2 regions of the Janibacter limosus genome follow, and region 2 is predicted to be linked to the other one. Evidence: riboswitches for the same ligand, from Rfam matches in the RefSeq annotation. Region 2 holds a riboswitch; the other holds the start of a gene.
What was found. A riboswitch is a leader RNA that binds a small molecule or an ion and turns the genes downstream of it on or off. The one in region 2 is predicted to bind thiamine pyrophosphate.
Positions count from the first base shown of each region.

Region 1 (3,396 bases), 1.1 Mb from region 2:
CTGCCCGCCGTAGGCGCGACCGGCGGTGGTCGGCGTGAGGTCACCCGAGCGGAAGGTGTCGAGCAGGGGGTCGGGGCCGGCCGTGATGCGCAGCTCCTCGCTCAGGCGTGACTGCGCGTCGTGGGTGGCCCCGTGGCCGAGCGCACGGACCTCGTAGCCGTCCGGGGCGCCGTGCACCATCAGGCCGGTGGGCGAGTCGAGCAGCTCGATCAGCAGGTCGCTCATGGTGACCAGCCGGCCGTCGACGTGCGCAGGCGCCTCCGCGACCCTCGTGATGAGCTCGACGACCGCGCGATATGGATCCATGCCCTGCCCCGACACGAGCCCCATTGTCCTCCGCGATCAGCGGTTGGCAACCCTCCCGGTCGACAGCGGTGCCTGCCACCGCGACTGCTCGTGGAAGTGGTGCACCGGGCCGGGCCCTCCGCCGATGTCCAGGCTGTCACCGTGGCGCAGTGCCTCGGTGAGCCAGGCCTTGGCCTCGAGCACTGCCGAGAGCCAGTCCTCGTGCCGAGGGCGAAGGGCGGCGATCGCCGAGCTGAGCGTGCAGCCGGTGCCGTGCGTCGAGCTCGTCGCGATGCGGGGAGCCTCGATCGGCACGGACCCGCCCGCGTCGGCCCACAGGTCGACCGACGCGTCGCCCTCGAGGTGCCCGCCCGTGAGCAGCACCCGTCGGGCGCCGAGGTCGAGCAGCCGCTGGGCCTGCCCGCGCAGGCCGTCCACCGTCCCCACGGTGTCCTCGCCGAGCAGCACGGCGGCCTCCGGGAGGTTGGGGGTGATGACGTCGGCCCGGGGCAGCAGGGCCCGCACGGCGGCCACCGCGTCCGGGGCGAGCAGACGTGAGCCCGAGGTCGATACCATCACCGGGTCGAGCACGACCGGCACCGTGGCCAGGGGCCCGGTGACGAGCAGCTCGTGCACCATCTCGACGATCGCTACGGAGGCGAGCATGCCGAGCTTGACCACCTCGACGTGCACGTCCGCCACGAGGGTCTCGACCTGTGCCCGCACGATCTCGGTGGGGACCTCGTGCACATGCGTGACGCCCCGCGTCGACTGTGCTGTCAGGGCCGTGATGACGCATGTGCCATAGGCGCCGAGCGCGCTGCAGGTCTTCAGGTCGGCCTGGATCCCGGCCCCTCCCGAGGGGTCCGACCCGGCGATCGAGAGGACCACGGGTGGACGGGGGAGAGGGGCTGCCATGCCGCAACCGTAGCCATGTGGTTGTATCGGAGGACCCCCACGGGAGCTCGGGCACGAGCTGAGATCGGACTGTTGCCGTCCGGACCGTCTGAACCTGTCCGGATCATGCCGGCGAAGGAAGAGGAGGCGCAGACATGCGCGCTACCCATGAGCTCGAGGTCCACCCCCAGCATCGTCGTGAGGAGCTCGTCGACCCCCACGACCCGTCCGTGCGGGTCCCGGTCACGGCCATCGCGCTGGCCGACAGCCCCGACGGGACTCCCAACGAGGAGGTGCACGTCTACCGCACGATGGGACCCGGGGCGGACCCGCACACGGGCCTCTCGCGTGGACGCGCGGACGGCATCGCCGGCCGTGGTGACGTCGAGACCTATGACGGGCGGCCTCGGGACCTGACCGACGACGGCCGGGCGGCCGTGCGGCGGGGCGAGGCATCGCTCGCGTGGAAAGGGGAGCGGCACGCCCCCCTTCGTGCCGTCGAGGGGGCAACCGTCACCCAAATGCACTACGCGAGGCGGGGGGAGATCACCGCGGAGATGCGCTACGTCGCTCTGCGAGAAGGCTGCTCGCCCGAGCTGGTCCGCGACGAGGTCGCCGCGGGACGGGCCATCATCCCCGTCAACGTCAACCACCCCGAGTCCGAGCCGATGATCATCGGCCGGGCCTTCCTGACGAAGATCAACGCCAACATCGGCAACTCCGCGGTGACCAGCTCGATCGCCGAGGAGGTCGACAAGCTGACGTGGGCCACCCGCTGGGGCGCCGACACGGTCATGGACCTGTCGACCGGCGATGACATCCACACCACCCGCGAGTGGATCATCCGCAACTCTCCCGTCCCGATCGGCACCGTGCCGATCTACCAGGCGCTGGAGAAGGTCGACGGGCAGGCCGACGCTCTCACCTGGGAGGTCTTCCGAGACACCGTCATCGAGCAGTGCGAGCAGGGCGTGGACTACATGACGATCCACGCGGGCGTCCGGCTGGCCTTCGTGCCGCTCACCGCCGACCGGGTCACCGGGATCGTCTCGCGGGGCGGCTCGATCATGGCCGGGTGGTGCCTGGCGCACCACCGGGAGTCCTTCCTCTACGAGCACTTCGACGACCTGTGCGAGATCTTCGCCCGCTACGACGTCGCCTTCTCGCTCGGTGACGGGCTGCGGCCGGGGTCGATCGCCGATGCCAACGACGAGGCCCAGCTCGCCGAGCTGCGCACCCTCGGTGAGCTGACCCAGCGGGCCTGGGCGCACGACGTGCAGGTGATGGTCGAGGGGCCGGGCCACGTGCCGCTGCACCTGGTCAAGGACAACGTCGACCTCGAGCAGGAGTGGTGCCACGGCGCTCCCTTCTACACGCTCGGCCCGCTCGTCACCGACATCGCGCCGGGCTACGACCACATCACCTCCGCGATCGGCGCCGCGGAGATCGCCCGCCACGGCACCGCGATGCTCTGCTACGTCACCCCCAAGGAGCACCTCGGGCTGCCGGACCGTGACGACGTCAAGACCGGGGTGATCACCTACAAGATCGCCGCGCACGCCGCCGACCTGGCCAAGGGGCACCCTCGCGCCCGAGAGCGCGACGACGCACTGAGCCGGGCCCGCTTCGAGTTCCGGTGGCACGACCAGTTCGCGCTCTCGCTCGACCCGCAGACCGCGATGGCCTTCCACGACGAGACACTGCCCGCGGAGCCGGCCAAGACCGCGCACTTCTGCTCGATGTGCGGCCCGAAGTTCTGCTCGATGCGGATCAGCCAGGACATCCGTGACGCCTACGGGTCGGCCGCCGCGCAGCGCGCGGTCGTGGAGGCAGGCATGGCGGCGAAGTCACGGCAGTTCGTCGAGCTCGGCTCCAGCGTCTACGTGACCGAGGAGCCCGGCCGATGAGCCTCGTCCCGGGGTTGCCGCCCACAGGGCGGGCCGCGGTCCGCGCCGGCGTCGTGGGCAACTACGTCGACCAGGTCAACATCTTCCTGCCGGTCGTCGCGCTCGCGCCGGCGCTCACGACGCTGGCCGGTCCGCACGTCGGCGTCACCGCTGGCGCCGTCGTCATCGTCGCCACGCTCCTCGGACGACCCATCGGCTCGATGGTCTTCGGGCGGATCTCGGACCGGGTCGGTCGTACCCGCACTACCAAGGTGGCCATCGCCGGTACGGCCGTGTGCACCCTGGCCATCGCCGCCGTGCCCACCCA
Region 1 is NZ_CP036164.1:2,455,066-2,458,461, reverse strand. It holds gene EXU32_RS11625 (helix-turn-helix domain-containing protein) at 1-306, opposite strand, end outside; gene thiD (bifunctional hydroxymethylpyrimidine kinase/phosphomethylpyrimidine kinase) at 343-1,203, opposite strand; TPP riboswitch at 1,233-1,342, shown strand; gene thiC (phosphomethylpyrimidine synthase ThiC) at 1,338-3,089, shown strand; gene EXU32_RS11610 (MFS transporter) at 3,086-3,396, shown strand, end outside.
Region 1: another riboswitch for thiamine pyrophosphate. It lies ahead of thiC (phosphomethylpyrimidine synthase ThiC); the one in region 2 lies ahead of EXU32_RS00145 (ECF transporter S component).

Region 2 (3,396 bases):
GCCGGCTGCGCCGTGGACGACGGCGTCTCGCACGGTGGCCGCGCTCGCCTCGTCGAGCATCGCCGTCGGCTCGTCGAGCAGGAGCAGGCTCGGGCGCAGGGCGAGCGCACCGGCGAGCGCGAGTCGCTGGGTCTGGCCACCGGAGAGGGCCCCGGTCGGGGTGTCCCGCTCGAGATGGTCGAGCCCGACCGCGGTGAGCGCCGCATCGACACGGGCTGGCATGGCGTCTGCGGGCAGCCCGACATTTTCCAGGCCGAAGGCGACATCTCGGCCCACGGTCGCGGCGACCGTCCCGGAGCCGGGCTCCTGCAGGACGAGCCCGACGGCGCCGGGACGCCGACCCGGCTCGGAGCCGTCGATCGTCACGCTCCCGGACAGGTCGCCCGAGTCGACGGTCAGCAGCAGGCCCGCGAGGGCCCGCAGGAGCGTGGACTTGCCGGACCCGCTCGGGCCGACGAGCAGCACCCGCTCGCCCTCGACGAGGGTGAGGTCGATCTCGCGCAGGACCGGCTCCCTTCGCCCGGCCGGTCGCCAGGTGAGACCTCGGACGGCGACGGCAGCCGCTCCCGCGGGTGGAGGTGTCCGCGCGGACAAGTCGTCGGCGCGCACACCTCCACCCGACGGGGTGGGGTGCTCGATGGGGATCAGACGGCCTTCCGCTCGAGGACCTCCTGGCCCGGGGGGAAGGGGTTGAGCGCGCCCGCCTGCGCCAGCGCCCGGGTGAGCAGCCACCCGCCGACGCCGGCGATGACGATGCCGGAGACGACCATGAGGGGCAGGTAGGCGAGCTTCCACGCCCAGGTCCAGTCGGCGAAGTAGGCGTACGCCTCGTAGACCCACTCGAGCGGTGCCGAGAGCGCGCCAGCGAGGACCGCGACGGCCGGGCCGAAGGCCTTGTAGGCGAAGATCGCGAAGGCCAGCTCGGCGCCGAGGCCCTGGGCGAGCCCGGAGACGACCGTCGTGACGCCCCACTGGTTGCCGAAGAGTGCCGAGACGATCGCCGCGATCAGCTCGCAGGCCAGCGCGGCACCGGGACGGCGGACGACGAGCCCACCGACGACGCCGGCGATGAACCAGAAGCCGACGAAGAGTCCGAAGAGCGGCTGGAAGGCCAGGCCGAGCGCGGAGATCGGGCCGTTGTAGAGGAGGCCGTAGCCCCAGTAGGCGACGCCGAAGGCCACGCCGAGGAAGGCGATGGTCAGCAGGTCGACGGTGCGCCAGCCCATGAGCTGGCCGGTGGCGAGGACGGTCCGGGCGCGCTCGGCGGCCGGGGTCGTGGTGGTGGACATGTGGTGCTTCTCCTGTGTCGGTACCCACAGGGAGGGCCTGCCGTCGCGACCGGACGCTGACGTCTGGCCATCGACGATCAGGTCCTGAGACTCGACTCCCTACGCCGGTGCGAGCCGGATCAGGTACGAGGGTCTGCGGTCACCCGCACTCTCAGCGCTGCTGCGCTCCCCTGTCGTGCCCGTCCAGCATAGCGCCGTCGGCAGCGGAGCCTCGGGCCCGGCGCTCCTGTGGCAATGTTGTCCACGCACCGGGTGGGCGAGCTCCTCGTCCACCGCATCTACGCGAAGGGCAGGTCCGCTGTGGGCAACATGGTCTGGAAGATCCTCGGCACCGGTTCCGCGATCGTCGCCGGCATCGTCGCCAACAAGGTCGTGGCGATCGTGTGGTCACGCTTCGGCAGTGGCCAGGACATCGACCCCAACAACCCTGAGAACCCCATCGGTGAGGCCATCGCCTTCGCCGCGCTGGCCGGTCTGGCGATGGGTCTGGCACGCACGATGGCCACGCGTCAGGCGGCCTCCTTCTACAAGAAGTCCTCCGGCCACCTCCCCGACGCCATGCTCGGCCTCAAGGATGAGATCGACAAGGTCTCCTGATGCGCGGCATCGCCATCACCGAGCCGGGTGACGCCGACGTCCTGCAGATCGCGGACGTCGACGCGCCGACCGCCGGTCCCGGCCAAGTCGTCGTCGACATGGTGGCCGCCGGGGTCAACCGCGCCGACGTCATGCAGCGCCTGGGGCACTACCCACCGCCGAAGGGGGCCTCCCCCCTTCCCGGTCTCGAGGTCTCGGGCACGATCCGCGAGGTCGGCCCCGACGTCGAGGGCTGGTCCGTCGGTGACGAGGTGTGTGCCCTCGTCGACGGCGGCGGCTACGCGGAGCAGGTCCTGGTGCCGGCCGCCCAGCTGCTGCCCGTGCCGAAGGGGGTCTCCGTCACCGACGCCGCCGGGTTGCCCGAGGTGGCGTGCACGGTGTGGTCCAACGTCTTCATGACCGCCAACCTGCAGCCGGGCGAGACCTTCCTCGTCCACGGCGGGTCGTCCGGGATCGGCACGATGGCGACCCAGCTGGCCACGGCGGCCGGTGCACGCGTCGCCGTCACCGCCGGGTCGCAGGACAAGCTCGACGTCTGCCGCGAGCTGGGTGCGGACATCCTGGTCAACTACAAGGAGCAGGACTTCGTCGACGAGGTGCGCGAGGCGACGGACGGCCACGGTGCCGACGTCATCCTCGACCTCATGGGGGCGAAGTACCTCCCCCGCAATGTCGACCTGCTCGCCACGTCCGGCCGGCTCGTCGTCATCGGGCTCATGGGTGGCCGCACGGGCGAGCTCGACCTGGGCAAGATGCTCAGCAAGCGCGCCGCGGTCATCGCCACCTCGCTGCGGGCCCGGCCCGCAGCCGAGAAGGCCGCGATCGTCGCAGCCGTGCACGAGCACGTCTGGCCGCTCATCGAGGACGGCGCCGTCCGGCCGATCATCCAGGGCACCCACCCCCTGGACCGCGCCGCCGACGCGCACCGCGAGCTCGAGGCGAGCGGTCACATCGGCAAGATCCTGCTCACTGCCTGACCTGACTCCGCATCTCCTTAAGGTCGTGCGCCCCGGGTGCGCATTTCCTTAAGGTCGTGCGCCCCGGGTGCGCATTTCCTTAAGGTCGTGCGTCCTGGGTGCGCATTTCCTTAAGGTCGTGCGGTCGCGGTGAGGCGGCCGTCCTCCAGGTGCCACGTGGCAGCGGCGACCTCGGCGACCTCCGGGTCGTGGGTCGCGAGCAGCACGATCCCGCCGCGGCGGGCGATGTCCTGCAGCAGGCCGACGACGAGCTCACGGGTGTCGTGGTCGAGCTCCGAGGTCGGCTCGTCAGCGAGCAGCACCGCACTCCCCGACTCGAGGCGAAGGGAGGACAGCGCCAGTCCGCGGGCCACGGCCACGCGCTGCCGCTGGCCTCCGGAGAGCTCCTCGGCGAGGTGACCGCCGTGCTCGGCGAGGCCCACCGACGCGAGCGTCCGGTCCGCGAGGGCGCTCGCCTCGCCCCCCGACATGCCCGCGGCCACGAGCGGGATCGCGATGTTGTCGCGCGCCGTGAGCACCTCGGCGAGCGCACT
Region 2 is NZ_CP036164.1:32,562-35,957, reverse strand. It holds gene EXU32_RS00150 (ATP-binding cassette domain-containing protein) at 1-609, opposite strand, end outside; gene EXU32_RS00145 (ECF transporter S component) at 645-1,289, opposite strand; TPP riboswitch at 1,369-1,471, opposite strand; gene EXU32_RS00140 (DUF4235 domain-containing protein) at 1,524-1,886, shown strand; gene EXU32_RS00135 (NAD(P)H-quinone oxidoreductase) at 1,886-2,863, shown strand; gene EXU32_RS00130 (ABC transporter ATP-binding protein) at 2,974-3,396, opposite strand, start outside.